DNA from 4 places in the Anoxynatronum sibiricum genome. Region 3 is predicted to be linked to each of the others. Evidence: riboswitches for the same ligand, from Rfam matches in the RefSeq annotation. Region 3 holds a riboswitch; each other region holds the start of a gene.
The links. A riboswitch is a leader RNA that binds a small molecule or an ion and turns the genes downstream of it on or off. The one in region 3 is predicted to bind molybdenum cofactor.
Positions count from the first base shown of each region.

Region 1: another riboswitch for molybdenum cofactor. It lies ahead of AAIG11_RS04220 (S-layer homology domain-containing protein); the one in region 3 lies ahead of AAIG11_RS01135 (ABC transporter permease).
Region 2: another riboswitch for molybdenum cofactor. It lies ahead of moaA (GTP 3',8-cyclase MoaA); the one in region 3 lies ahead of AAIG11_RS01135 (ABC transporter permease).
Region 4: another riboswitch for molybdenum cofactor. It lies ahead of AAIG11_RS04365 (ABC transporter substrate-binding protein); the one in region 3 lies ahead of AAIG11_RS01135 (ABC transporter permease).

Region 1 is NZ_JBCITM010000003.1:110,363-118,133, reverse strand. It holds gene AAIG11_RS04225 (two-component regulator propeller domain-containing protein) at 1-4,076, opposite strand, end outside; gene AAIG11_RS04220 (S-layer homology domain-containing protein) at 4,160-5,365, opposite strand; molybdenum cofactor riboswitch at 5,851-5,968, opposite strand; gene AAIG11_RS04215 (substrate-binding domain-containing protein) at 6,228-7,373, opposite strand; tRNA gene AAIG11_RS04210 (tRNA-Val) at 7,648-7,723, opposite strand.
Region 2 is NZ_JBCITM010000001.1:372,019-379,789, forward strand. It holds gene nuoF (NADH-quinone oxidoreductase subunit NuoF) at 1-584, shown strand, start outside; gene fdhF (formate dehydrogenase subunit alpha) at 617-3,295, shown strand; gene AAIG11_RS01645 (ferritin-like domain-containing protein) at 3,414-3,914, opposite strand; gene fdhD (formate dehydrogenase accessory sulfurtransferase FdhD) at 4,032-4,859, shown strand; molybdenum cofactor riboswitch at 4,880-5,001, shown strand; gene moaA (GTP 3',8-cyclase MoaA) at 5,071-6,030, shown strand; gene murB (UDP-N-acetylmuramate dehydrogenase) at 6,217-7,137, shown strand; gene rapZ (RNase adapter RapZ) at 7,154-7,771, shown strand, end outside.
Region 3 is NZ_JBCITM010000001.1:257,117-264,887, reverse strand. It holds gene AAIG11_RS01155 (heavy metal translocating P-type ATPase) at 1-182, opposite strand, end outside; gene AAIG11_RS01150 (ArsR/SmtB family transcription factor) at 163-582, opposite strand; gene AAIG11_RS01145 (response regulator) at 957-1,637, opposite strand; gene AAIG11_RS01140 (ATP-binding protein) at 1,634-3,268, opposite strand; molybdenum cofactor riboswitch at 3,460-3,580, shown strand; gene AAIG11_RS01135 (ABC transporter permease) at 3,666-4,355, shown strand; gene AAIG11_RS01130 (ATP-binding cassette domain-containing protein) at 4,357-5,064, shown strand; gene AAIG11_RS01125 (helix-turn-helix domain-containing protein) at 5,065-5,775, opposite strand; gene AAIG11_RS01120 (class I SAM-dependent methyltransferase) at 6,034-6,624, shown strand; gene AAIG11_RS01115 (cyclodeaminase/cyclohydrolase family protein) at 6,899-7,525, opposite strand.
Region 4 is NZ_JBCITM010000003.1:146,109-153,879, reverse strand. It holds gene AAIG11_RS04385 (LacI family DNA-binding transcriptional regulator) at 1-906, opposite strand, end outside; gene AAIG11_RS04380 (VOC family protein) at 1,029-1,448, opposite strand; gene AAIG11_RS04375 (IclR family transcriptional regulator) at 1,744-2,529, opposite strand; gene AAIG11_RS04370 (DMT family transporter) at 2,854-3,702, shown strand; gene AAIG11_RS04365 (ABC transporter substrate-binding protein) at 3,797-4,732, opposite strand; molybdenum cofactor riboswitch at 4,914-5,031, opposite strand; gene AAIG11_RS04360 (putative sulfate/molybdate transporter) at 5,461-6,546, shown strand; gene AAIG11_RS04355 (TOBE domain-containing protein) at 6,553-6,762, shown strand; gene AAIG11_RS04350 (BUD32 family EKC/KEOPS complex subunit) at 6,851-7,426, opposite strand.

The sequences.
Region 1 (7,771 bases), on a different contig from region 3:
GCATAGCCACCCTGATACCCCGCTTCAGTCTCTTTTGGGTAGAAACCCATCCACAATCCGCCCTGATCATCAGGGGTCAGTACCGTCACTGAGCTGGCTGGCAATGATTCATCTGTCATCAGCTGCCAATCACCGCCTGCCGAACGATATAATGGTCCTGCTGCCGTTCCAAACCACATGCCGCCCCGGGAATCCTGTGCAATGGCCTGGGCAAAGTCAGTTCCTGTGGGTAAGGCATCGGCACTGGTGTATACCTGCCATTCTTCCCCTTTTTTCTCCACAATTCCCATTCCAGACTCAGGACTTCCACCAACAAACCATACACCGCCGCTGGCATCAACGGCAATATCATAGACAGTATCGTGGGGCAATGGGCTGTTCTGCTGATTGAAAAGGGTCCAGCCCCCAGCGGCATGACGGTAAGCTGCTCCACCGCCATTGGTTCCCACCCAGAGACCTCCCTGCTGATCAGTGGAGATGACCCTCACGCTGGCCCAGGGGAGCCCCTCTCCGGTATCATTTCGATGGCTTTCCCAAGTGTACCCTGGGGTACGTTCCATGGAAGGTAATCCCGCGGAAGCATTGCTCGTTGCCATGGGCAGCTCATCCGCCTGCAAATCTTTTTCCAACGGCTCTTCATACTCACCTGTGCCCACCACGATGCAGTCAACCCACTTGGTCCACATGGACTCATTTTCTTCCACATACAACCGCAGCGGTCCATATTCATTATTGTGCACATACCCTTCACTGTGAGCATGCGGTACCAGCGGGTATCCGTTAAGTGCGTATCCAAGAAGTACTTCTTTCCTTTCTCCCCGGCTGTTCACCATGCCATTCATCACATCATTGGTCACCTGCAGCTGATTGTAGCCAGGCCCTGCGTACACTCGAATCCCACTGGGAACGCTGACACCGTCAGTCAGTTCCACCACTTCTTTGATCAGATTCCAGAGCACCAGTCCTTCCACTTCAGCAGTGCCGGAAATCACATCACGTATGATATGCTCATCCAGAGCCTGAAGCTGTCTCAAACTAAAAGTGCGGGGTTCTTTCACCTGTGAACCGGTGATCCGAAGAACAGGAATGTCCAGATACTGTGTGTACATGCCCACGTTGTGTTTCCAGCTGTCACCCGCTGCTGCAGTCACTTTGATCTCAGTCACATTGCGGACCATTTTGCCACTGTTCTGGTCACCTTTTTCTGTCTGGCCCATCACCAGGCGCAAGGGACCGCCACCATTATCAACTGTCGACACATAGCCTTCAGAAGTGTCATCCGGCACCAAAGGCGTTTCATTTTTGCCGTAGGCCAGCAGTACCAATAGATTATTGGCGCCGCTGGCTTCATTAATGTAGTCTCTTTTACCAATCTCTTCCAGCAGGAAGGTGCGGCTATAGCCGTCGGCAGCCACCACTGTCACCTCATTGGCTCCCGCCGTCAAGCCAACTTCCTGTCGAAGATATTCATAGAGATCAATTCCCCGATATGTTTCCCTGGTTTGATGATTGTTTCTATCAACGATTGCGTAGTCTGCCATGGTGATATATTGCTGCATCAGCTCCAGTTCAGCCAGTGTGATGACAGTTGCCTGCCTGACACCAGTCCCGGTGAAAGAAATGGTTTCATCTGCATACTGGTCATATGGCATGGATAGATGCGCCCAGTGATCTTTCTCCACCTGCACCCTGATACTGATAATCTGGTCAAGATGATGCCCGGATCTCCCTTGTTGCGATTGACCAAAAATCACCTTCAGTGGACCGCCTTGATTATGAATGGAGCCACCTTGATAACCATCACTTTCAGCGGTTTCAACCAGTGGATATCCATTTTTCCCAAAAGCAAGCAGCGGATGGAGGTTGTTGGAACCATTGACTTCATTAAAGTAGTCTTTTTTTAATATGTCTGCCAGCGTCACCGTCAGCGTTTCGCCGACCACATTCTCGAAGGTGACCGTCCCCATGGTTCCTGGCAGTCCGATTTTTTCGAACAACAGCTGACCAAGCCCAATCCCTTCATAAAGATCAGAAACCAGATCCTTCTGATCATCATCTTGAGTGACGTAATAAGCTTTCACCCGTGAAGCATCCCTTTCTCTGGGAGTGCCACCATATACCAACTCTTCTACTTTGGACAGATTCATTTTTTCTGATGATACCTTCACACCTTCCTCATCAACCACTTCCAGACTCAACGACCACTCATTCAGCTGTGTGTATGGAGCTGTCTGGTGGGTGGTATGATCCGCAGGATCCCCGATTATCACTCTTTTGGCAAGCTTCACCTGATGAGATCCATTGGTGTGGTCATAGCTTCGCTTGCCAAAAATAATGCGTAACGGTCCGTCAGCATTCCGAAGGCCTGAGTTGTGCCCTTCATCTGATGGATGCAGTACATAGGGGTATCCATCGAATCCATACGCCACCATGACTGGGTATCCACTCTTTAACGCCGGCACATTGCTTCCGTCGAACTCACCATCGCCCTGATCCAGGGCATCCTTTTCATAGTACCCCCATCGGTCATGGTGCTTCAAGTCACCCACAGTCACCGGCGGAATCTGGTAATAATCCGCCGCAATAAAGGTGACCGGTGTGGCTTCATCAATGTTTTCATCCATTCCGGAAGCCAGCAACAGGTCCCAAAGGGGTATTCCTTTATACGTATTGTAATACCAATAGTGTTCACTATTGGACAAACTGTATTCCTTTTCAAGGTGCAGGGCCGCCATTGATTCCAGCTCTGCCACTGTGTAGTTCACTTCTTTTCCAAGCCCACTGCCCGACAGGGCAAATATATTATTTGTCAGCTTTGGATCATTGTAAGGAGGCACTGCATGCTCAAAGCCTGGTCGGGTATTCTCCTCCACATAAAGATACGCCACATTGGTGAAAGCCACCGGCTTTTCTCCAGGCGCCGGATGATAAACAAGTTTAAAACATCCATTATCATTGGCTGCGACGGCCTGGTAACCGGCATCTGTCCGCTCATAAACCAGTGGTACTTCGTTAATGCCATAAGCCACCATCATTCCCCGCTGTTGGTCTCTAATTTCATCAAGGGTGAAAGAAGCAATGATTCTCCGGTTCACATCCCTAAAAACCACTTTACCAAGATTCTCTCGCAACGTTACAAAATGATCCAACAGATGCGCCACCCGAACGCCTTCATATTGATTAGAACGAAGAACACCATTCATCATTTCCTGATATGTATCCCGATGGATGCCGGCGATTTCTTCTTCAATTTGTCGCAGAGACAAAGCCCGGTAAGACTCCACTCCTGGGCCTTCAATGGTCATGGTGGCTCCTGTAATTGAATCAATATGATAAGGGGCACCTTCGTAGGAAATGTGCCGGTAGGGACTGTTTCCAAATGCGCCCGCCGATGCAGCCGGCATCGACCCTGTTGAGGCAGCCGGCCGTTCCTCACCCACAACGATGCGCCTCAGGTCGCGGATGAAATTCATCTGATTAATGTCATTGACTTTTCCGGATTCCTGACCCAAATACAAACGGGGGCCCTCCCCGTCAAGGTCTGCTGTTGACAGGGCTTTTTCTGACCAGGTCACAGGAGCTTTCAGTTCATTCCCCGGCACATCCAACAGTTCTGTCCGAAAGCTGCCAATCACGGGAGTCACTTTCACAGCACTCCCTGGCGTCATGTCTGGATGGACCGACAATGCCATTAATTCATCCACCGTCCAGGTTCGTTTAAACCCATCGGCTGCAATGAAAGTAACCTTTTGTGCCCCGCCCCCCTTAAATCCAGCTTCCTCCAGCAGTAAAAACAGGTCAAACCCTTTGACCTGCCAAATTTTATGGAAGTTGAAATTGTTATTGGAAGAAAAAATACGTTCTACCATCTGAGGATGATTGATGTTTTGCCAGTCAGACTGGGTTAGCGTCACCTCACGCTCCACCCCTGTTCCGGTGATGACAAGAGATCCAGATGCTGCGTTGGCTCGAAGAACTTCCACAGGAAAACCCACCAGCAGTGAAGTCAGGACCAGTGCCATGGTCAAGATCAAGGCAATAAGTTGTTTGGAAAGATTTCTTTTCATGGGATTCATGACGGCACCTCACTTTTATTGTCCAACACCCGACAATCACAGAGGAATGCCGAGTGTTGTTGCCAATGATTCACACTAGTTGATTAATAGAGGGTTTTAAAAATCACCGTGGCTGCTTCTGCCCTATTGACTGTTTTGACAGGCTCAAAGCTTTCTCCTATAAAATCGCGAAAGACTCCCTGAGCTTCCAACCAGGCCACTTGATGAGCTGCCCAGGCTGGCACCGCCTCTTTATCTGCGTAATCAGACTTTTCCATGACAAATTTAGCCATACGCTGCTGTTCCACCACACCGGTTTCAACGGCTGCTTTGCCAGTAACAACTGCCAGCTCCTGGCGGCTGATCACCCGGTCTGGTTTGAAGGTGCCATCTGGATAACCGCTGAAAATCCCAGCTTCGACAGCTGCCTGTACATGGGACGCAAACCAGTCACTTTCCTTCACATCTGAAAAACCGCCCCGGTAAGCTGCGGTTTCATGCCCCAACGCTTTAACCATGATGGTGGCAATTTGTGCCCGTGTCAAGTTTTCGGCAGGTGCAAAGCGCCCATCTCCCATACCTGAAACGACTCCTTTGTTCACCAGTCCTTCAATGGCCGTTGTCGCATAGGCAAATGTTGGAGTAATGTCTGTGAAACTGATGGCAGGACTCTCATCGCCGCTCTCTTCAAGTTCCATTTCAGGCGTTTCATCTTCTGCCTCTTCTGCAGCCTCAGTTGCTTCTGATGTTTTAGCTTCTTCATTCTCTGAAGCAGCTAAAGCAGCATCAACATCAATGCGCTCAATCATCTTGAAAACCGTTCCAAACTCCCCTTCTTCCTTCTGTTTGCGATACACCGTGATTTCCTGAGTTGCTGGATTGTCATCTTCATCAGCCATTACACCATCCACCTCATAGGCCAGAACGAACTGAAGTGCTTCGTCCAACACATCCTCCAAGGGTTGTGGTTCAATGGGATAACCATCAGAAGCTGCGAAAGAAACCAGTCCTGTCACAGCCGTCACACCAGCTGCCTCAGTAAGTACGTATGCCAGACTGACACCCTTCACTTCAGCTGTTTTTTCGCCGGCCCGGCTGTTATACACATAGGCTTCGTTAATCTGGGCTTCAGCAGGCATTGCCTTTAAATCATCAATGGAAAGCTGAAGCACCTCTGGCACTCCTGTACCTCTGATTTCAACCGCATAATCCTGTTTGTCCAGCGCAAATGTTGTTAAGGGTGAAAAAAGCAGCAATACTACCAGTAACCACGTCATCCATCTGCATTTACCATTCATCATTTCTGTCATCATAATCGCTCCTTTCAAATGACTGCCCTCGGCAGCTAAGTTTCTTCTCACAAGCGTCTAAACTTTTTTGCAGAAGCTTGCGCGCACTTAAATTCCAAAGACACATTCACCTATCATCCAAGAAAAAAATGTTCATGTTGGTGATGTCTCCGGTGTATTAATTCCCTGATTTTTTCTTCAAAGTATTTAATAAGGACGAACTCGTTCAGCCTTCAACAAACTCCTGATGCGGAAAAATTCCATTGTACATGGCACACCTCACAATCAACTTCATCGCAAGCTTCACTTGACTGATCATGGTATCTCTTGATTTTTTTCAGAATCTTCCTGTCATTATTTTTAACTACTTTCTTGTGAAACATCTTAATTGACTATGTATCAACATGCAGATTTTTTTAGATGATACCTCCTTCCGATGGATTCCAACATGCCCTATCTTAATGCGAGCAATAAAAAAACGCCCGAAAGAAGGCGCTTATATCCATTGCATTTGCAACAGCTCTCCTTTTCTGAAGGGGAGGCAACACCGTTTCCGGTGGTACCCAATGGTCTGATCTCATAGGCAACGCCCTTAGAAATTCAGACTCGGAGGTAACGATGACCATCATCGTTTTATCTATATGTTTTTAAATGCATATCGAAATTCAAGAAAAACCTTGCAGGTTCAGTATAGTTCACTGTGAAACGTCTGTCAACCTAATTTATTGCTTCGCCGATCTGCTAAATTACGTCATTTCCTCCCTTTAAACAAGTAAGCCGGCATTTCGAATAGATTAGTTGATGTTTCTCTTTTCAATTAACTAATTGCATCGTTATGCATTTAGAAATATACCGTCTCGAGTTATTATGCATCACGCTGCAATCAAGGTATTAAATAAAGAGATTTTTGCCCATCTTCATTTCCAAATCCTGCAATAATTGCTCGTCCAGCACCTTCGGTCAGCCAATCGGCAAAACATCGGGCGTCCTGAACATTCACATTGGGGAATCGTTCAGGATTGACAACAATTAGAAAATAATGATTCATCAACAGCGCATCATTCAATGTTTCTCCAGAAAAAACAGTCATGGACTCCTGGCAAGGTGTCTGCCAGTAGGTTGCCGAATCAGTAAGTGTGTAGGCGTTTTTTTCCGTAGCCAGCTGCAGTGCCTCCACATTTCCCATCACTGTCGGCGTCTTGATATACCAGGGTTCCACTGGCTTTACGCCTGCCAGCTCCCAGATTTTCATTTCGCGAAGATGTGTTCCTGATCGGTCACCCCTGCTTACAAAAGGTTTTTGGGTCAGTGCGATTTGCTGGAAAAGTCCTGTGATACCTGCCTCACTGCGAATATTACACAGCCGGGCAGGATCTGACTTCGGTCCTACCAGTTGGAAAGAATTACTCATGAGATGGCGGCGCTCTATTCCCCACTCTTCTTCCATAAATAGTTGCTCCTGATCCGGGGCATGAACCAACACCAGGTCAACTCGACCCTTCCGTGCAATGTCGAGAGCTCTACCGCTGCCGGCAGCAATATGGCGTACCAGCATGCCAGTCTCCAAATAGTAGGCCTGTTCCAATATATCCACCAGGCCTGCTTCAACAGGGCTAATGGTTGACGCCATCAGCAGCAAATGATCGCCAACTCTTTGAGGCTGTTCATTGTAGGATTCTGATAAATCATCTCCAACTGAAGTTAACAAATCAGTCAGCTGATCATCAATTTCCTGCTTTAAGTGATCATATTGATAAAGCAGGCGCTTTCCTTTTTCAGTAATGGTGGTACCGCCTCCCTCTGCACCTCCCACCTGTTTGATCACCAGTTCTACCCCCAGTGCATTTTCAGCATCCTGAATCAGCCCCCAGGCGTACCGATAGGAAACAGATAAATTGGCTGCTGCACCACTGATGGAACCTGTCACCTGAATCTGGTTCATCAGGGCAAACAATTTGTCAATGGAAAAACTGCGTTTCCCATCAATGGCCCTTAGAATCTGGAACGCTTCTGTGCGATGATCTTTCATAATAATGGACTCCTTTTTGCAAGAATATAGACCCTTACGATGCGCGCAGGATCATACCGGGCTACTTTTCGGAGTAGTTGCTTTATGAAATTATAACATATGAGTACTGAGAAAGTATGACCGATTTCATCACCTACGCCCACAATCTCATTGATACAAAACGAAGCCAGAAACTGCTTTATTTGTCGTGATTCATTTGCCATTGATTGACAAGTTGATAAACAAAAACGCACAAAAGCTCACTTCCAGAATGCTTAGAAGTGAGCTTTTGCAGTGGTGGGGAATGAGGGACTCGAACCCACGGCTTCCTCCACGTCAAGGAGATACTCTACCAGCTGAGTTAATTCCCCACGGCCTATGTTATTGTAACATATGAAGATGATGGTGTAAAGACTCTT
Region 2 (7,771 bases), 110 kb from region 3:
CGGCTGAATACCTGGATACTCCCATTGATTACGATAACCTTATTTCGCTGGGGTCTATGATGGGATCTGGCGGGATGATTGTGCTGGATGAAGACAACTGTATGGTTGACGTGGCGCGTTTCTTCCTGGACTTTACAGAAGAAGAATCCTGCGGCAAGTGCACACCCTGTCGTGAAGGCACCAAACGTATGCACGAGTTACTGGATAAAATTGTTGAAGGTAAAGGTACAATGGACGATGTGGCTAAGCTGGAAACGTTGGCTAAAACCATCAAAGGGGCATCCCTGTGCGGGCTGGGTCAAACAGCTCCCAACCCTGTGTTATCCACCTTGAAATATTTCCGGCATGAGTATGAGGCGCATGTCAATGACAAGAAATGCCCAGCAGGTGTCTGTCAGGCGCTGTTGCAATACCTGGTCATTGATGATCTTTGTAAGAAATGCGGTATTTGCGCCGCCAAGTGTCCTGTGAACTGCATTAGTGGTGTCAAAGGCAAAGAAATATATCACATCGATCAAGAACGCTGCATTAAGTGCGGTGCCTGCCTGGTAGCTTGCCCATTCAAAGCCATCAAAAAAGGGTAGTTGTCGGGTAATGATAGAACCTGTAAAGGAGGATTCGAATGATCACGTTGAAAATAAACGGCTTTGATGTGGAAGTCAAAGAAGGCGCTACCATTTATCATGCCGCATCCAGTATCGGCGTCAAAATTCCCACGCTCTGTTATGATGAAAGGCTCAAACCCCACGGTTCCTGCCGCATTTGTGTGGTGGAGGTGGAAGGGGCCCGTTCTTTAATGGCATCCTGCAGCACCCCTGCTGCCAATGGCATGGTGGTACACACTGAAAGTGAAGCTGTGGTGACTGCCCGCAAGGAACTTCTTGACTTGATTTTGGCAAACCACCCGCTGGACTGCCTTACCTGTGAGAAGGCTGGGCGCTGCACCTTGCAAGATCTCTGTTATCAGTATGATATTGAAGAGAGCACCTTCGACGGTAAGCGGAAATCCTATGAAAAAGATGCCTCCAATGAGTTTTATACAGCCGATCAAACAAAATGCATTCTTTGCGGAAAGTGTGTATATGTTTGTTCTCAGGTTCAAAACACCGATGCCATCTGTTTTGTAGACCGGGGTTTTGAAACCCACATCGGCACTCCCTTTGATATGGGACTGTCAGAGTCTACCTGTGTCTCTTGTGGTAACTGCGTAGCTGTTTGCCCGGTTGGTGCATTAATGCCAAAACGCAAAGAAAAGTTCAGATACTGGGAAGTTGAGAAAGTGAAAACCACCTGCTCTTACTGCGGAGTCGGATGTCAGATGGAACTGCTGGTTAAGGATGGAAAGGTAGTGGAAGTAGAGCCGGTAAAAGGCCACTCCAATGATGGCTTACTTTGTGTCAAAGGCCGTTTTTCCTATGATTTTGTCAATCATCCATCACGACTGAAAAAACCTTTGGTGCGTAAAAATGGTGTTCTGGAAGAAGTCACCTGGGATGAAGCCTATGAAACGATTGTGAACAAAATCAAAGAAATAAAAGCTGCTGATGGCCCTGATGCCATTGCCGCTTTTTCATCAGCCCGTGGCCTGACAGAAGAAAATTATCTAATGACCAAAATGATGCGCGCAGTCATCGGGACCAATAATGTGGACCACTGCGCACGCCTCTGACATTCCTCCACTGTTGCAGGTCTTGCAACAACACTTGGAAGCGGCGCGATGACCAACAGTATTGCTGATATTCAGCAGGCAGACACCATTTTTGTCACCGGGTCAAACACCACAGAGTCCCATCCCGTCATTGGAGCCCAATTGAAGCGCTCTGTTCGCAATGGCTCAAAACTGATTGTGGCAGATCCCCGTGAAATACCGCTGGCAGCCGAGGCAGATGTGTTCCTGAAAATTAAACCGGGAACCAGTATCGCCCTCCATAACGCCATGATGAACGTGATTCTGGAGGAAAAGCTTCAGGATGAAACCTATATTCGTGAAAATACGGATAACTTTGATGAGCTGGCTGAAAGTCTTAAAAAATACACCCCTGAGTATTCAGCAGAAATATGCGGAGTTGATGCAGACAAGATCCGTGAAGCGGCCCGTCTCTATGCCGGTGTTGATAAAGCGGCCATCCTGTATTGCATGGGCATCACTCAGCATGTGAATGGAACAGAGACAGTGATGAGCTTATCCAACCTGGCGCTGATTACCGGTAACATTGGAAAGCCCGGCTCCGGCGTGAATCCTCTTCGCGGTCAAAACAACGTGCAGGGAGCTTGTGACATGGGTGCACTGCCCAATGTCTTCACCGGCTATCAGCCTGTCGGCAACCCTGGCGCTCTTGAAAAATTTGAAAAGGCCTGGGGTGTCACACTTTCAGACAAGGCGGGGCTAACGGTGACCGAGACGTTTAAAGCCATTGAGGAAGACCGGGTGAAGATGCTTTATATCTTCGGAGAGAATCCCATGATTTCTGATCCGGATACCCATCATGCCGAGCACGCCCTTCAAAAGACCTTCCTGGTAGTACAGGACCTGTTCCTCACTGAAACTGCTGAGTTGGCCGACGTGGTATTGCCGGCAGCATCTTTCGCTGAGAAAGATGGGACTTTCGTTAACACCGAAAGAAGAGTGCAACGGGTTCGAAAAGCTGTGAACCCACCAGGAGAAGCAAAACCCGACTGGGTAGTCTTTATGGATCTGATGAATCGTTTGGGCTACGAGAAAAAATACAATGACGCTGAAGAAATCTTTGAAGAAATTCGCAAGGTAACCCCCCAATATGCCGGTATTACCTATGACCGCATCAAAGGGAGAGGCATCCAGTGGCCTTGCCCCACCACCGATCATCCGGGCACACCTGTGCTTCACATTGGCAAACCCGCCCGGGGCGCTGGTCTGCTGAAGCCTGTTGAGTTCGTTGAATCAGGAGAGCTGGGGGATGAAGAGTACCCGCTGGTGATGACCACCGGCCGCATCCTTTATCAGTATCACACCCGTACCATGACCGGCAAAACAGAAGGTATTAACAATATGGCGCCGGAAGTATACGTGGAAGTGAACCCTGAATTGGCGGCAGCCAAAGGCATTGAAGATGGTGCCATGGTTAAGATTACATCCCGTCGCGGTTTTGTCACCATGAAAGCAAAAGTGACCGACAGAGTGGAAAAGGGTGTTCTCTTCATACCCTTCCATTGGGAAAGTGGCGCGAATGTGCTGACTAACGGTGAAGTGCTTGACCAGTACTGCAAGATCCCAGGCCTAAAAGTGACAGGGGTTAACCTGGAAAAAATGGCGTAAGCCGTCACACACAAGACTATAAAAACCCGGTTTCTCAAGTAATGAGAAACCGGGTTTTGTGTGCCGCGATCTTTTCAAAAGGTGATTTTAGAGTACTCAGCTCAGTTCAGTCGAAACATCAACCACCCCAGGGCTGGCTCATGTAGTCTTCCATCAAACGCTGGTGTTCTTCCTTGAACAGTTTTTCATGGCCCTGTTCCCATAAAGCCAAAGTGTGGAACAGTTTTTTGGCACTGGGATCATCGGTGTTGTCAGCTGCATTCTGGTAAAATTCAGCAAAATCTTTTTCCATTAAATAGGCAGTGCGCAGCACACTCATGTCAGGTACCATGCTTTCAGTCACCTGCTGGTCAAGCAGTTCATTCTCTGCACGATCGGCAAAAATATTTTTTTCCCGGTCAAGATCAAAGTCTACCTCTTTAAAAGTCTGATGCTTTTCAAAATGCTCCAGTTGTTCCTTCAGGTACTCGTAATGGTCCATTTCAACGTCTGCCAGTCGCAATAACATGTCTTTTGCACTGGCCAGGCTTACTTTTTCAGATTGATGGCGGAAAAAATCCACACCTTGCAATTCCCGCTCCATGGCATAGCGGATGATGTTTTGATAATTCTGTTTCATTTAAACGCCTCCCCGTTAAAATCTTAACACTATTATACCATATTTATACCACAAAATGTCGGCGAATAAACCGGATTCTGGTATAATAATCATAGTAGTACACAGGGAGGGTCACAAATGAATCTCGAACAGCAAAACGTCAAGCATACCTGTTCCATCATGCGAATCCAGCAGGAAGGCCCGTTGGCAAGGCCCGTTGCCATCGAAACCAGTGATGAAGTCATCATGGAAAAGCCCCTGACAATCTTTTTAAATGAGCAGGAGTGGATCACACTCTTAAGTTCAGGTACGGCCATGGAATATCTGGCAGTGGGATTTTTATACTCTGAAGGGATTTTACTCCGAAGAGAAGACTTGCTCAACTATTACCTCGATAGCGATGAAGGTAAATTTCACGTTCAGCTGAAAGAAAATCCAGAGTTAAAAACTCGATTAAAAGGCAAGCGAGCTGTTACCACCGGCTGCGGAAAAGGTACTGTCTTTTTCGACGTGCTGGATGCTCTGACGACTCAGCCCATTAAGAACCAATACAAGATCCCGTTTGATGTGATACTGCAACTGTCTTCTGCTTTTCAAAAACGATCCATTCTGTTTCAGGAAACTGGGGGAGTGCATGCCTGTGCATTATGTGACATCTCAGGCATTCAACTTTTTCATGAAGACGTGGGCCGTCATAATGCACTGGATAAGGTTGTTGGTGAGGCTTTGATCAAGGATATTTCGGTAGATGAAAAGTGGCTGATTACCAGTGGCCGCCTTTCTTCGGAAATGGTGATAAAAACAGCGCGTTACGGTATTGCGACGCTTATTTCCAGATCGGCCCCCACCAATCTGGCGGTGGAACTGGCGACACAGTTGAATATGACCCTCATTGGATTTGCGCGGGGGAACCGCATGAATATTTACACAGGCAGGGAAAGGGTTTTCATTAAAGGGGAAGAGTGATATAATCAACTTAAATGAATGATCAGAATTTTTTCCGAGTTGTTTTTTTCTAAGGGAATGCATTCCTATGAAGAACAACCGTCGGGTACTGGGAGAAATCCCCGTGCCTCCCGTGATGGAAAGGAAAAAAGCCCCGCAGGGAGCCTCCTTACCATCGGCTCCTTTTTTGTATTGCATCAGAGAGAAATGCTAAGAGACAGGAGGATCATGTATGGCAGATCGATACAGTCGCCACATCACGTATATGCGTATTTCGGTGACAGACTTATGCAATATGCGCTGTCAATACTGCATGCCGGAAGAAGGTGTTGAAAAGCGCACCCATGAAGATCTTTTGTCATTTGAAGAAATCGTTTCCATTGTGAAAGCCAGTGTACCTCTGGGTATCCGAAAAATTCGCATCACTGGTGGTGAGCCGTTGGTACGCAATGGGATTGTTTCGCTGGTGGAACAGTTAAGGCAAATCAATGGTATCGAAGAAATTGCCATGACGACCAATGGGACACTGCTGAAATCAATGGCCAAACCATTGAAGGAGGCAGGTTTAAATCGTTTTAATATAAGCATTGACTCGCTGAAGGAAAACCGCTATCGTGAGATTACCCGTGGCGGGCGCCTGTCTGATGTTCTTGAAGGAATTGAAACCGTTCTTTCGCTGGGAATGACACCACTAAAGCTGAATACGGTGGTGATAGGAGGTCTTAATGATGATGAAGTCAAAGACTTTACATCACTAACGATCAATGAACACATCGATGTTCGATTCATAGAACTGATGCCGGTGGGACAAGCCAGCCAGTGGGCAGAAAATAGGTTCATATCCAATGATGTACTGCTGGAAAAGCTGGGATTTTTGCTTACAGAACAGCGGGAAAATGGAAGTCCAGCCCAGTATTATCGCTTGCCGGGTGCCCTGGGACGAGTGGGATTTATTAATCCCATCAGTCATCATTTCTGTCATGAATGCAACCGCATTCGCCTTACCAGCGACGGCCGGTTGAAACCCTGCCTTCACAGCAATGATGAAATTGATCTTCGTTCGGTATTGCATCAGCCTGCAAGTCAAATCACCAAAGTCATTGCCCAGGCCATTGATCGCAAACCGGAAAGACATCAGTTAGATCTAGATGAGCGCTGTACCAGCCGTAATATGTGTCAGATTGGTGGTTGATACCTTCTGAGAAACGCAGCCACCTGAAGCCCACATGTTTCATGATGGGCTTTTCTGTTGGAGAGAATAGGTGACTTATACGAATGACAGTGCGTTGACCCTTCCCATGCAAACCGATATAATGAAGTGAGACGGTCACAGGGAGCCGGAAGATTTCCTCATGAGTTCCGGCAAAAAAAGGCAGAGGTGAACATTTTGATTGAGCAAGCATTGGAGAAGGCACTGAAACAGATAGTGGGAGAACCGGCTTTGCGTTGTCAGGAGCCCATGAAAGCACATACTTCCTTTCAAATAGGCGGTCCTGCTGATTATCTGGCAGAACCCGGCACAGAAGCCCAGTTGGCTGGTCTTCTATCCCTTTGCCAGGAGAGCGGTGTTCCTGTCATGGTCATTGGAAACGGCAGCAACATGCTGGTTTCAGACACAGGCATCAGGGGCGTGGTGATCAAAATAGGCAAAAAGATGAATCGTGTCACCGTTCATGGACAACAGGTCAATGCACAGGCAGGGGCGACTCTTTCCAGTCTGTCACGCACATTATTACAGCAATCTCTGGCAGGGTTTGAGTTCGCTGCCGGCATCCCCGGAACACTGGGGGGAGCACTGGCCATGAATGCAGGTGCCTATGGCGGCGAAATGAAAGACATCCTGGTGAATTGCCGGGTGATGAACTCCCGAGGCATTATTCAAACTCTCACGCTTGATGAAATGCACATGGGATATCGATCCAGTCGTGTGCAGAAGACGGGAGAAATCATCTTATCGGCCAATCTCGCGCTGAAGTCAGGAGTATACAGGCAAATTAAGTTTATGATGGATGATTACTGGCAGCGACGCGTCACACGACAACCTTATTATCTGCCCAGTGGCGGTAGTGTTTTCAAGAGGCCTGAAGGGTATTTTGCAGGAAAGCTGATTGAAGATTGTCAGTTAAAAGGCGTGGCTGTGGGTGGTGCCATGGTGTCAGAACTTCATGCCGGCTTTATTGTTAACACAGGAGATGCGACAGCAGCAGATGTCGTTAATCTGATGAACCTGATCTGCAAGCGGGTGAAAGAAACCCACGGCGTCGATTTGGAAGCGGAACTGAGAGTAATTGGTGCATAGACAGGATGGTGAAACAATGAAGTTTGTTATTATCACAGGGCTTTCAGGAGCCGGAAAAAGCCTCACGGTAAAGTGCATGGAAGATCTTGGCTTTTATTGCGTTGATAATTTGCCTCCCGTACTGATCCCACGGTTCGCCGAATTGTGTGAAAAAACCAGAGGAAGCATCGATAAAATAGCACTGGTGATGGATATTCGGGGGGGGCTTTTTTTCGATGACTTATTCATTAGTCTTGATGCCTTCCGGGACCAGGGACATGATTACGAAATATTGTTTCTGGATGCAAGTGATGAAACGCTCATTAAGCGCTATAAAGAAACACGGCGCAGCCATCCCCTTTCACGTGATGGCGCCATAGGTGCAGGCATACGGTTGGAACGACAAAAATTACAACAATTAAAAGAAATGGCCGTCACAATTCTTGACACCAGCCGACTGAATCCAACCCAGCTGAAAGAAGAGCTGCGGCACCTCTATTTGGAAGGTGGCGAACGGAACCATTTTATGATTTCTCTCATCACCTTTGGATTCAAACATGGAATTCCGCTGGATTCAGATTTGATTTTTGATGTTCGTTTCCTGCCGAATCCTTTCTATGAAGAAGAATTGAAATCTTTAACAGGTCTTGACCAA
Region 3 (7,771 bases):
TCTTTGATTATTTCGTCTGTCCTGTCTTTTTCGAGAAAATACACTGTCAGTCTTTGGGTGACAAAATCCACCGTTGCATCAGCCACACCATTGATTTGGCTGATTTCTCTTTCCATACGGCCGGCACAATCTGCACAGCCAAGCCCTTTCAGACGGTAAGTTTCATGGGGATGTGAGTTCATCTGAGGTCATCTCCTTTGGTAAAGTTCGGTCATCAAGGTGGCTTAGATGAGCCAGGCCCTGATCAAAAATACGTCGGATGTGATCATCATCCATGGAATAGTACACGACTTTTCCTTCCTTGCGCGACTTAACAACACGATTCGTTCTCAGCATTTTCAGCTGGTGAGAGATGGCCGACTGGGTCATTCCCAGTACGATGGAGAGATCGCAGACACACAACTCCTTCAGATTCAGAGCATACAAAATTTTTAAACGGGTGGCATCTCCAAAAACTTTGAAAAATACGGCCATTGCCTGTGCATGTTCATCGGCAATCATCTGATCTTCAACTTCACTTACCGCTTCTTCATGAATGATATTGCAGCCGCAGCGGTCTTTATCAATGGCATCACTCATCATATGACTTCGCCTCCTCTATATATGAATACTTGCTCATATGTTTAATTTAATGATACACCTTACACCGCCATGTTGTCAAGATTTCTTTTTTCTGATACTTCGTCAAATGGAAAACACGCACATAAAAGCGTCCGTTCCAAGCATGCTCGGAACAGACGCTTTTATTAATCCACTGTAACTCCGCTGCAGACAGCTTTGCTTATCGGCTAATCTTTTTAGGGCAGAAGCGATCCGATTAACACCTGTTTCAATGACAGTTGCTTCCACAGCCCGGGCGACCACTTTTCAGTTTCTTTCATCCACCGGTAATTCGGTGAACAACGTCAATCATCAATGGTACAGACGCTCTGTTGGTGGTATGGTTGATGTGCCGATTACTGGGATGCACTGAGATGATACAGGTGTCGCGGCCGACCTCCCGTATCATAGCGAATATCCAGTTCAAGAAAGCCTGTTTTCACCAGATACTCCAGGTAACGCCTGGCAGTGACGCGGGCAACACCAATTTCATCAGCTACCTGGGTGGCGTCCACCGGCTTCCGCCGGTTTAGAAGGTGTTCTTTTATGGTTGCCAGGGTTTTGGGATGAATCCCTTTTTCATAGTTCGTTGCTAATTCCGTCTCTGATCGGGAGATGATCAGACGATCGATGTCATCCTGAGAAACCAGCCGGGTATTCTCCAATGTTTTTTTCCGTAACCGGTAATTTTCCAACGCCTGTTTCAACCGCTTAAATTCGAAGGGCTTGACAAGGTAATCAAAGGCACCCAGTTTCAGCACCTCACCAATATGAGCAGGATCCTGAGAGGCAGTAACAAGAATCACGTCAATGGTCCAGTTTTGATTCCTGATCTTTTTCAGTAGCTGAAGCCCATTACTTCGGGGCATGTAAATATCAAGTATGATAAGATCGACAGTTTCTTTTTCAAGCATTTCCATCGCCTGTTCTCCGTTTCGGGCTATGGTTGCAACCCGAAAACCCTCTACAGAGTTGACATACCGGTGATTGATTTCTGCCACCATTGGATCGTCTTCAACAATCATGACACGAATCATTGATCCTCCCCCTCATTTTCCCTGACAGCAGGCCATTGTTTGGGCAGTCTCACCCAAAAAGTGGTTCCATTTCCTGTTTTCGACTGAACCCGAATAGTTCCATGAAGTGTTCCAACCACCTGATTGACAAGAAAAAGGCCCGTTCCCCTGTCTCCTTCACGGGTGGAAAATCCCCGATTGAAAATCTTTTCCTGTATGTCACATGACATGCCTTCTCCATTGTCCACCACCTGAAGCATGATGGCATGATCTGTTTCCTGAATACTCAGTGTCACCTGCCCGTTTTCCCGCTGATTCAGAGCGTCAAAAGCATTGTTCAGGAGGTTTCCGATGATGGTGACCAATGCATTGCTGCTAATGCGTCCCTGCAGAACAGACAGTTGACTGGCAGGGTCAACCATCATGGTTAACCCCGACTCTCTCGCCGCACTGAATCGCCCGATGATCAGCGCCGCCACGGCAGGTTCTTTAATGTGACGAATGACCTGACTGGTGATCTGCTGCTGGCTTTCTGTCTCCTCCAGTATATACTTCTCGGCGAGATCATAATTTTTCAGCTGCAGCAATCCCAACAGCACATGCATCTTGCTCATGAACTCATGGGTGTTGGCACGCAGAGAATCCACCAGCATCCGGGCACCTGTGAGCTGTTCAGCAAGAGTGGTCAATTCATCCCGGAGACGAAAACTGGATATCACACCCACAATTTCATTTTTGGCGTTTGTGATGGGAATGCGGTTGACCATAATGGGAACACCGTTCATGACATCCTGAATATCAAGCTCTGCCTGCCCGGTTTTCAATACCCGGGGCATTTTGGACTCAGGCATAATTTCACCGATGTGCATCCCTTCCTGTTTATCCGGAGAGATACTCAACATTGTTCGTGCCGCTTCGTTGATCATGGAAACATTTCCATCTGCATCAATAGCCATTACACCTTCTTTAATGGCTTTCAGAATCCCATTGCGCTCCTTTAACAGTTTTGAGATTTCGTAGGGTTCCAACCCCAGCAGAATTTTCTTCAGGTGCTTTGCCATCCAAATGGAGCCCAAGTGGCCCAATACTAGTCCAATTAAAGCAAAGCGATAGACCTGCCATCGCATTTCTGCCGTCGCCTGTTCGATGTTGCGATTCAGCGTGCCCACCGCCACCATACCAAGGCGATGGCCTGCAGGGTGGATAATGGGAGTCAGCGCCCTGGTGGAGATTCCCAGCGTTCCCTGTGCCACCGAAATATATTCGCTTCCTTCCTGCAGCACGGGCCCCTCATCGCCGCCTGCAAAAGGCTTCAGCAGCTGTTCAGGATTGGGATGGGAGTAGCGAATCCCCTCAATATTCGTTACCGTGATAAATTGTACATCGCGACTGCTGCTTCGAATCACTTTCATCAAGGGATCAATGGTTTCTTCAGGATGTGCTGTTTCAAATGCGCCAATCACCGTTGGCATGCGGGCAACAATACGGGCTGTATTGAGAACATTGTTTTCCACTTCTTTTAACAGGCTGGCTTCCATGGTTTTGAGAAACCCATAGCTGACACTCAGAACACTCAACGTCACAATAAAAGCAGAAAAGAACATGATTTTGGCCTGCAGGCTGATTTCTCTGCGCTGTCTATGCGTTTTCATACGTACCACATCATCCTTCCGGTAGTCCGGCCCGGTGCTGTTCCTGTAATTTGATTTATTTTATCACATAGTTGCCTTCTGGTCGACTTGCCTCTCTGCAATCAACGGCATGATACCGCCGGGTATCAACGTCTGCTCGTTGACAAGCCACCACCCCTTCGGTATAATCAGCAGTAAGCGTTATCACCAACCAGCGCTTAAGTCTCCGAGTTTTTGCGTCTACCGCGCTCAGCGCCATGACCAAAAACCATTAAGGTATTGCCGGAAACAGCGATGCCTCCCACTGTGGAAAGGAGCCGAAAAATCACCAAAACTCCCTTTCTGCATTTTCAGCTTCAGGGAGTTTTTTTGTTTCGTGGTTCCATGTAGTTGACTACTTTGACAAAGGGGCGTATTCATGGATAATCTCATACAGGGAACCCGGGATGCCGTTCATCTGCTCATCAGAATGGACCCGGAATTCCTAGAAATTGTCGGCCTGTCTCTCTTTGTTTCACTGACTGCCACTTTTTTGGCAGGCATTGTGGCAATCCCCTTTGGCCTTACCATCGGTATCAAAGAATTTCCTGGTAAAAAAATGCTGGTTCGATTGATTTATACGCTAATGAGCATGCCGCCGGTGGTCATTGGGCTGGTCATTTTTCTGTTACTGCTTCGCAGCGGCCCTTTGGGGCAATTTCGCCTCAACTTTACCCCCACGGCCATGATCATTGCCCAGTTTTGCCTGGTGACACCCATTATCACCGGTGTTGTGTTTAATGGCACCAAAGAAAGAGGCAGCGAGATCAGAGACCTTGCCAAAACCATGGGGGCTTCTCCTTCTCAAACACTCTGGCTGCTCATTCGAGAATTGCGTATCAATATCATGTCGGCTGTTGTCACCGGGTATGGCCGGGCTATTTCTGAGGTGGGGGCTGTCATGGTGGTGGGTGGAAATATTCGGGGGCACACCCGGGTCATGACCACCACCATTGCCATGCTTCGCAATATGGGAGAGTATTCCCTGGCCATCGCCACCGGCATTGTGCTGCTGCTGATTTCTTTCATCATCAATTCACTGCTGTATCATTGGCAACAGGAGCGATAACATGCATCTTTTCATCGAACACCTCACCAAAAGCTATGATGAAAAAAAGGTGCTGGATATCTCCCGGTTGGAGATTGACAGTGGCTGTTTTTGGGGAATCATCGGCCCCAACGGTTCCGGAAAAAGCACCCTGCTTAAAATCATCTCTTCCCTGACAGCACCCTGTCAGAGTCGGATTTTATACGATGGTCTGCCTCTGAATGACCGATTACTTCTTGACATGACTTTGGTTTTCCAAAAGCCTTACCTGTTACGCACTTCTGTTTTTCAAAACATAGCGTACCCGCTGCAGCTGCGCCATGTTCCCGCGCAGCAACTTAAAGAGCAAGTGGAGGAAATGCTGACATGCTTTCAAATTGAACATTTGCGAGATCAAAAAGCCTGGACACTTTCAGGTGGCGAGGCTCAGAAAGTGGCTTTGGCCAGGGCCCTTGTTTTCAAGCCCCGGTTGATCATGCTGGATGAGCCCACTGCCAATATTGACCCCACTTCTATTCTGCTTCTTGAAAAACAGATTCGCATCCACTACGAAGCCTATCACCCCACGGTGTTAATGGTCACCCATAACCTGCAACAGACAAAACGCATGTGTGACCAGGTAGCCTTTTTGTATGAGGGTACTCTTCAGGATGCCGGCCCCCTTGAAAAAGTCTTTGGCAGTCACGCACACCCTCTGGTGCATTCTTTTATCCAGCAGGGTTTAATTTAATCAGACTCTGAACTCAACGCTGACACAGCGGCCAATCAGCTTTAATTGCTTCTCAGTGACAGCTGTGGGTACTTCCCCTGAACTTCCGGTGGATAACAGAATTTTTTTCTGCTGATCTTTCGAAAGTTTGCGAATCATTTTTTGGCCGTTTACTTCGATGACATGGATTTTACCATTGATGATTTCAGTTGTTTCACAGACCATTACCAGATCGTCCTTAAAAATTCGCAGGGACTGTAATTGGCCGTCTGCCACCTGAAAAAATCGAACTCTCTCCCAGGGAACTCCCTCTATTTTTTTGCCCAATACCGGCAGTTCTTTTTGCGCCACTATTTTCCCTGTTGCCAGATTTTCTACAGGGAAACGCCTGATGATATGGGCCAGGGCATCAGTCCACTGATCATTGGGTTCGATGGAAAGGGAGGCATCCCGTTTCACCGCCTGATTTCTGGTTGACCGATTGTTTTCAGTTTCACGGTCATCCTCGTTCTCCCCAGAGTCCCGACGAAGATGGGACCCCTGCTGCAATACATCCGTCTCTTCTCCCAACACCTGTAAAATACGCTGGGCTGCCTGTTCTTGGATCACTTTCCTGCCCGACTCCACCTGTTTGATATAGTTTTCAGCCAAGCCACATTTTTTTGCCAGCATTTTTTCAGTCATGCCGGCACGCAAACGCGCTTTTCGAATGGCTTCTGCAATTGGATTCATCTTTTCACTTCCTCTCAGTCATCATCTTTTTTGCTTTTCACGATGAATCTATTTTCCTGATCATCTATTATAACATGACTTATCATTCCGGTACCACGTTGGCCAGTATTGCGCGGTGTTTATGTTGTTCAATGAGCCTATTCAGGAAACCCTGCTGGTCCCGGCGATTTTCTGAGAAAGCCTTTGTTTATTTGATTTTAGGGTATCTATTACCGGAACAAATGAACTGATCACACATGTTGAAACGAGGTGTTCCCCATGTCTGCAGGTGATTCTCTTTATGATTTACTGATGCGTCCGCTGGAAAAAAGGCTGCTTGAAAAAGTTCGGCGGTCTTTGATGGTCCGCCCCAGAGGGATGGTGCTTGAAATTGGTGTGGGTACTGGTGCCAATTTGCCCTACTACCGTTATGAGTATATTGATCATCTTGATCTTCTCGACCTGACCATTGGCGAAAAAGTACGTCGTCACCATTACCCCGACCACCTGCCGCTGCGCTTTTTGGAAGGACAGGCCGAAGCATTGCCTTTCGCCGATGAGTCTTATGATTTTGTTGTCGTTTCGCTGGTGCTCTGCTCTGTCACTGATGTCATGGGCAGCCTTGCAGAAATTTTTCGAGTATTAAAGCCTGGCGGTCGGTTCATTTTTATTGAGCACGTGCTGCCTGAAAACCAGCGGCTAAAAAATGTGTTTCAACGATTGACACCTCTTTGGAAGCGCATGGCCAACCAATGTCATCTCAACAGAGAGACTCTGGATGCCATTGCCGCAACAGGATTTGAGCAATTGGAACTTTACCCGGTCTACAGGGACATTTTCATTGGCGGCGTGGCTCATAGGCCCCATTAAATCACGCTCGTTCACCAGTACAGGCGGAATCATCTGAGTGATTAATGTGTATATTAAACCGCCTGTAGCGGGTTTTCAAGTAACAGTTGATAGCATCGAGTGGATCATGAATGTCAAAAGCTGAAATTATTTAAAACGCTGTCCACAGCTTTTTCGAACAGCCTCTATTTCTATGCCACAAAAAAACCGGCACGTTCGCATTCTTCTTATGTGAGAATGCTGGCATGCCAGTGGTTATTGAGTGGATTGAAAGAATGTTGATAAGACAAAATATTTAAAGCTGTTTTTCCACTTCCTGATAGAGACTGTCTGCCAATGCAAGATTATCTGCCAGCAGTTTTTCTCCTTTAGCCCGATACTCGCTGACAAAGGTTTCGTCTTTGATGCTGCCCAGGTTTATTTTCACATTAAGCCAAGCTCCCTGCATAGCCGCTTTCAGACCAAGGGCACCAACTCCCAGGTCACTCACTGCATTGGGATTTGAATGACCCATTGCCTTTTGAAGCACCACCAGCACTTTTGCAGCTTCCTCCATCATGGTATATGGAACAATGGTTGCTTCTTTCAGAGCCTGCTGCATAGCTTCTTTTCGCTTTGCCTTTTCTTCATCTGTCGTTTTAGGCATGGTCAGTACATCACCCACCGCATTGTACACTTCGGTATCTTTCTCAATCAGATTGTTAAATGATGCCATTAACCCTTCTGTTTCTTTCAATACTTCCTGCATGCGCTCTTCATAAGCAGCGTATTTTTCTTTGCCCGTTGTCAGGTTTGCCACCATTGATACCAAGGCAGTTCCCAGAGCTCCAAACAACGCTGAAGCGCTTCCGCCGCCTGGTGCAGGTGCATCTGATGCCAGCGTGCTGACAAATTCTTTTGTTTTCAGCTCAGTCAGTTTCATGAAATTTCTCCTCTCCGTATGTAAGCTGTTTTCACCATATCAATTCTACAAGATCATGTCAATGTAGTATCCTGACAAATGAGACTGTCATTAACAGTGAATCTCCAGATAGTTCCTGTGAATTCCAAACAATTTCTTTGAAGAAGAGTTCATCAGCCACCCATCAAAAGATGACTCCAAATTAACGATTGACATCGGATCTATTATATCGTAATATTCTAATATAGCGTTTTACCCGACACCCTT
Region 4 (7,771 bases), on a different contig from region 3:
TTCGTAAGTAGGCTGTGCAATCGCCGAAATACCGGCACCAACTAACTCTGTCCATCCCCAGTCGTCAAAACCACACAAACCAACCTGGTCAGGTATTTCAATATTTTGACGTCGGCAAGCCCTTAAAAAATCAAGCATAGCAACGCCATTACCTGTTATCACTGCTTTTGACCGTTGGGGATTCTCTTGGAGATAACCCATAATCGCTTTGTCATAAGAAAATGCTTCCTGGTCTATCTGAAAGAAAAGAGCCTCAGCATCACCGCCACGTTCACAGGTCATTCGTTGAAAAATCTCTTTACGAATCTGACGGGTGGCATTCTTATTGATAGTCTGGCTGAAAAATGCAACTTCTTCAAATCCAGAGCCATAGAGTTTATCAAGTACATATTTGATAATATGCTCGTTATCGATGGTGACTGTGTCTATCTGACCATTTAAAGGTCTTCTTTCTGCATAAGTGACAAAAATGCCTTCATTTCGAAGCTGTTGAATCAAATCATCATTGTAGCCAGTTGAATTAATCACCAGCCCTTCGATTTGCCTGGTGAGCATCGACCTAATATATTCCTCTTCTTTTCTGGGATCTTCGTCGCTGTTGGCAATCATTAGTTGGTACCCTTCACCAAGGCAAATATCATTGACACCTTTGACCAGAATTGATGAAAATGGTGTTGTGATATCAGCAACGATCATTCCAATGGTACCACTCTTTTTTGACTTTAATCCTCTGGCTATTTGATTGGGGTGGTAGTTTAATGCTTCGATAGCTTTCTCAATCCGCTCCCGGGTTTCCTCCGACATGAACTCATACTTTCCGTTAAGATAGCGGGAGATGGTTGTTTTTGAGACGTTCGCCTGGTCTGCAACCATTTTGATGGTCACTTTTTTCTTCGCCCATGACATACATTTTCCTGCTTTCCATCTGTGTACCGGGTTTGTGTACCGGTTAACAACATTTTAACGCACTATCTTCATTTCGTCAACACTCTTTGAATCAGCCTTTTAAACTTCCGATTGTCATGCAGTTACACCAAGCTCTTCGGACGTTGAATGAAATGAATAATGTTTCCTTCCAGGTCTCTGAAGAAGACGGTTTTAACGCCTTTATCATTTGCTTTCAGCGGCTCAATGATTTCAACCTGGTGATCCAGTAGTTTTTGATACGCTTCTTCAATCTGATCTGTACCAAAAGCCAGATGTCGAATCCCTCGATACTTGTTGTCGGTAGTTTTGGCATCAGTTTCAGCAGGATAAATTTCTAGCATGCTGTTGTCTTCCATTGCCAAAAAGTAGGTGGGCATCTCCTTTTGATTATCGTAAACAATCCGGAAAGAGAAAAGATTGACGTACCAGTCTTTCAGTTTTCGTGTATCCAGACTGCAGATGCCTACGTGCTCCAAAGTCACCATATTTAATCCACTCCCCAGTTTCGTATTGTGAACCATCGTTTCGTTTTATAGACTAATCATAGCGATGTTTTTCCAGAATTTCAAGTGCTTCATTGACGGTTACAGATTATTAGGTACATTATTCTTTTGATTTCTCCATATTTCTTCATTATAGTCATCATTTCAAAATATGGCACTTTTCTGATAGTGGATCAACGTTTTCCCGTTATTTAGATGCTTTACAGGTTTCAGGCATGAAAAAACTGCACTGAAAGTGCAGTTGAGTTCATCTATCACAAATTTTCTAAAGCTTTCATCTCATTTGGTCATACCCTTTTATGGGTAACATTGACTATTTAACACGGTGCCCTATCTTTTGGGAGATCAAGCGGCCTGTTGCCATTACTGCTTCACCAAAAGCAGCTACTCTTTCAGGCGTTACCCGAAGGGTTGGCCCCGAAATACTGATGGCCCCGATCACTTCGTCACGATAATTAAAGATGGGTGCCCCCACACAGCGAATTCCCAGCTCATTTTCTTCGTTATCAATGGCATAACCCCGATTTTTGACTTGATTCAATTCTTCTCTCATTTTTTCCAAGTCGGTGATGGTATATATGGTGAGTTTTTGGATATGGCTACGTTCCCAAATGGAGACAATCTCCTGTTCCGGCAAAAAGGCCATCATGGCTTTTCCCGCAGAAGTACAGTATAGGGGAGAACGCGCCCCAATGCGGGAGTGCATACGGATCTTATTGTCAGCTTCCACCTTGTCAATATACATAATTTCAATGTCATCGCGAATCACCAGATGCACCACTTCATTCACAGATTCCTTCAGGGCAGATAATAGTGGTCTGGCAACCTCGTTCAAAGCGAGATCATCAATGATTTTGCTGCCTATCTCATACATTTTGAGAGACAACCGGTAAACAGAAGAGCCGGAATCCTGCTCCACATATCCATGGTGGATCAGCGCCAATAACAGTCGATGCACGGTGCTTTTATGAAGCCCCACCCGTTTACCCAGTTCCGTCAATCCCAGTCCATCCGGCTTCTCTGCAAGCACTTCTATAATATGAAAGGTCCGGTCAATGGACTGCACCGCTGATCCGCCTGCTGTTTCTGTCGTTTTCATTGCTTCCAAACTCCTTTAACATCATCTCAAAATGTCATACATAATGATCTTTCTGCTTGTTCGAAAAACAACCCGCCTTAGTGCGCATTTCAGGGCGCGGCGGGTGTTATCCCAAATGTACACTTCTTAAGAAATAATGTCAACGAACAGGCATTAGATTTCAACAGCCTTTCAAACTACCTGTTTTCACAAAAGAAAAATCATCAACTATTTTTCAATTGAAATAATCACTTCAAACGGTTGTCATCTCCAGGGCTTTGATTTATGCTGTTAAAAGGATTATCGTGTATTGATGGTCAAAGGAGATTAGCAAGGGGTGCTGATATGACAAATGATACAAAAGCACGTTACCAAATGATGGCTGCCGCTTTTCTGTGGAGCCTGGGAGGGGTTTTGATCAAACTGGTGGACTGGAACCCTCTGGCCATTGCCGGCATGCGCAGCTTCATAGCAGCTGTGGTTATTTTCTTTTTCTTGAAAAAGCCTGTCTTTACCTGGTCAAAAGTTCAGGTAGGTGCTGCCGTTGCCTATGCCTGCGTCATGATCTTCTTTGTCACCTCTACACGTCTCACAACAGCAGCGAATGCTGCCCTGCTTCAATTTACTTCACCCATTTATATCGGCCTTTTCAGTTATTTTGTTCTTAAGGAAAAAGTAACCCGCATTGATTGGGCTGCCATTTTACTGGTTATGGTGGGCATGGTGCTCTTTTTCCTGGATGATGTAAGCTTTACCAGTTTCTGGGGTAATCTTTTAGGTATGTTCACCGGCATCAGTTTTGCAGTTATGGTGCTTCTGCTGAGAAAGCAAAAAAATGCCCGCCCCATGGAGTCTGTTCTGCTGGGTAATCTTCTGGCGGGTATTGTGACGCTACCTTTTATGTTTCAATCAATGCCCTCCGCCATGAGTTGGCTGGGTCTGCTGCTGTTGGGCACGCTGCAGCTGGGGCTGGCTTACGTGTTCTACGCAACTGCAGTGAAGCATATCAGTGCCATGGAGAGTGCCTTAATCCCAGTCATCGAACCATTATTCAATCCCCTTTGGGTTCTGCTCATTGTGGGCGAGGCCCCAGGCATGTGGACCATTTTCGGTGGACTGCTTGTGGTAGGCGGAGTTACCGGACGTTATCTGTTTCATGCCAGCATGCAGCGCACGCGCCAAAGCATTTCCTGACTGATTCACGATTGTTTTTTAGATGATTAACACCCGATCCAGCTGTCGAGGCCGGAATCGGGTGTTTTAAAATCGGTTAAGCGCTGTTCCTCACTTATTGGGCATTGGGAAAAAAGAGAGGCGCTCCGAACTCTTCCACACCAAACTGGGAGATGAGTTCCTGTGTCTCAGAAGACAAAATCCAATCGACAAATCGGGCTGCAGCGGCATAGTTAATATGATCTCCCTTGTCAGGATTCACTGCAATAACGCCATATTGATTGAATAGTTTTGGGTCACCTTCCACAGCTATCACCAGATCGATACTTCCCAGCATGGAGAGATAGGTGGCTCTGTCAGTCAGCGTGTAGCCTTCCAGCTCATTGGCCATTTGGATCACGTCTCCCATGCCCTGACCGGCAGAAATATACCAACTGGCATCAGGCTCCTCTAAACCAATTTCCTTCCATAAATTCACTTCCATGATATGTGTGCCAGAATCGTCACCTCTGGAAACAAAGGTACCTTCCTTCTCACTGATCAGTGTTAAGCCAGCCAGCACATCACCAGCGGCTGCATCCATTAAACCAGCGGGGTCGTCAGGAGGGCCGACAATGATAAAATCATTATACATCACATCAAATCGCTCCAGGCCATGGCCATCTGCCACCAGCTCTTCTTCCCGGGCCTTGGCATGAGCCAGCAGTACATCAGCCTCACCATCAGCTCCCATCTGTAGTGCTGCACCTGAACCAACAGCTACCACTTTCACATCAATTTCATAGGTTGATTCAAAATCCGGCAGAATAAAATCCAGCAAACCGCTGTTTTCAGTACTGGTGGTGGTGGATAAAATCATCTCTGTGTTCGTTAGTTCAGGATAATCACCATCCGTTTCAGAAGTCTCTGTCGCTTCTTCAGCGGATGGCTGCGTTTCAGCTGGTGCCGGTTCTTCCGGTGGAGCTGGTTCCTGAGTTCCTCCACAGGCTGTTGTTAAAGCAACCATCAAAATGAGCAACATGATGAACAAGCTGCGTCTCGTCAATGTCATTTTCTCATCTCCTTTTGTAGGCGAATCATTTCTGGCCTGTATTCACTTTTTAAGTGATCATTAACTGAAAATCAAGTTCCTTGGTTTAATCGTTGGGAGATCACACCCTTTCTGGTTAAGTCCGTTACTGCAGCTGAAGAACATCGAAATAAAAAACACCCAAAGGGGTGCCTGGTGATTGCACTTCAGCCACACATCTCCTTTCCACTGGGAGGCAACGCCGTTTCCAACATTACCCTATCGGCTTGATCCCATAGGCAACTGCCATTAGGGACTTAAGCTCGGAGGCGATTCCATTGTTTGCTGATGTTACAACATCTTCGTTATGTTTATCTTTGCATTTTGAGGAAAACGATTCCCTGAGGTTAAGTATAGAGTATGCCCTATGTTCTGTCAAGAATGTGGTTTAAACAAGCTTCATGGTGAAGGCTTGAACCTTTTGCAAATGTGCCGTGCTTTCTCATTTAATCTAGTCGTTATTTTTTTTATGCATTTTGATCTTAAAATTAATACCCTCAATTTATTCTAATCGCATCGTTTCTCTTTGAATCAACGGTGGTTCACCAGGAAATTAATGATTAAGAGCCTCTTTGTTTGGATATTTACAGGAATATCATTTGCTTCAAAGATCAATCCTAAAACGTCGTCTTTGGTAATCAACCTCAACGGCAAGACTACCACCCGTTTAATCGAACTACCATCTTTATGCATCGAAGGTGATAACGCTTATGGAAAAAGATTTTCGTTTCAATATGGAAGAAGCTGCAGGCGCACTGGGAGATTTTGGAACACTACTCCCCATTGTTATTGGCGTTTCCGTTGCAACTGATATGAATTTGGCTGTCATGTTGCTGTTCTTCGGTATTGCTTATCTCTTCACCGGAATCCATTACAAATTACCAATGCCTGTTGAACCTATGAAAGCCATTGGTGTGATTGCCCTTACAGAAAGATTGTCCGCTGCCGAAATTGCAGGTGCAGGAATCGGTATGGGACTGGTGCTGCTGCTCATCGCTCTCACCGGCGCCATGGACTTCATCAAAAGAAGTATTCCCATCGCTTTAATCCGCGGTATTCAACTGGCGCTCGCTCTGACCCTGATGAGGCAGGCCATGGTGATGATGAGGTATGATTTCATTCTCGGTGCCTTGGCAATGGGCATCATTTTCTACTATCGATTTTCAAGGCATCTGGATGTTTCAGCTCTGATGGTTTTTCTACTGGGAATTATTGTCGGCCTTTTTCGTTTTGGACCACCTCCGGTTACACTCATGCGCCTCCCAGCTTTAACATTGCCTGACTTTCCTTCTTTTATCAGCGGGTTCACGAAAGCGTCTTTGCCGCAGATTCCTCTCACTCTTGGAAATGCCGTTTTAGCCACTTCATTACTCATCAGCGATTTATTGGACCGCCAAGTTCAGGAAAAGCAGCTTCTTTATAGTATGAGTGCCATGTGTTTGTTTTCAGTCCCTTTTGGAGGCTTCCCCATGTGTCATGGGGCAGGCGGTTTAGCGGCTCAGTACAGATTTGGTGCCCGTACAGGTGGATCCAATATCATATCAGGATTTGTTTTGATAGTGATTGCACTGTTGTTTGCATCACCCCATCTGGAGATGGTGATCCCCTTTGGAGCCTTAGGAGCACTGCTTTTTTACTCAGGTTTGGCGCTTTTTCAAACCGCCCGAAAAACACCTGATCTGGCAGCAACTCTTTTGACGGGTATCTTGTCGCTGTTCCTGGGTATTACCTGGTCACTGTTTATTGTCTGGGTTTGGATCATCGTTAGAAAAAAATGGAACGCTGAAAGGGGGTGAGTAAAAATGCAAATAACCGGAAGAAATCAGCTTAAAGGAAAAGTGGTCAAAGTGGTGCATGGCGTCACCAGTTCCGAAGTGCAACTTGAAATTGCTGAAGGCATGATCGTCACCGGACTAATCACCAAAGGGGCAGCGGAATCAATGAACATTCAGGTGGGCGATGAGTTGGTAGCCATTATCAAAGCCACTTCGGTCATGTTTGGGAAAGAGTAATGCGATAAAACGAAACCCTAGCTGTTCTTCAGCCAGGGTTTCGTTTTATCGCATTACCAGCATAAAAACACTCTCAAGAAGAGCTGTTTTATTTGAAATGGGGAATAGCCATTTTTCTTCTTCTTTCCATCATCTTCAGTTCCCGATCCATGTAGTGGTAGATCAAACTTCCTTCAAGAAGCAGCTCCTTCACAAATGTATCCGCAAATGCATTTACCAGCTGCTTTTTAAAAGGAGTCGCCATTGGGCTATAGGTGTAGACATAAGCGCATATTTTTCCTGCATCTTCTTCATATCTACCTTCTCTGCAATCTTCAAAATCAACCCCGAAAACGGTGTCAGTCCATAAAAAATTTCGCAGATTGACATCAGCCATGATCATTCTCTTACCCTCAAGCTCCTTCGTTATCTGATAGAACCTTTCCAGCCAGCCAGTCAACAATCCTATTATTTCCATTGTAGACTCTGGCAGATGATCACCCTCTGTCCATTTGCATTCCTGTTTTTCAAATGCCTCACAGAGAGTAATTCCGTCGATGTATTCCATCAGCAAATAGCTGCCTTGCTGCTCATAAACAGCAGGCACTTCAAGTCCCTGCCGATGCAGTGCCGTTATCATTTCCATTTCCTTCACAAGGCGTTTATGATCTTGATAGGCCTTCAAGACATATTGTTGAGGCGTCCCATCACTTTTCCTGGCCTTTATCAGCCACACCTCATTTTTTTTGCTTTTAAATGTTTTGATTCTCTCAAAAACCGCCTCATCATGTTTTTGCCAGAAATGATTGCTCAGTATCAAGTCAACACCACTCCTTCAAAACCTAACTAAAAAAAGCCGATCCTGCTTGACAATTCAAGAAATGATCTTGGGGAGACATTCTTTGCGTTGTTGCAGGACCGGCAAGGAACCTGAGCCGAAGAAGTGTGTGCGACTCCACGGCTAAGGAAGGTCACTGGGTCCAGTTCCGAGTTTTCGCCGGCAGAAAGAAAAAAAGGTGCCTAAGAGAAG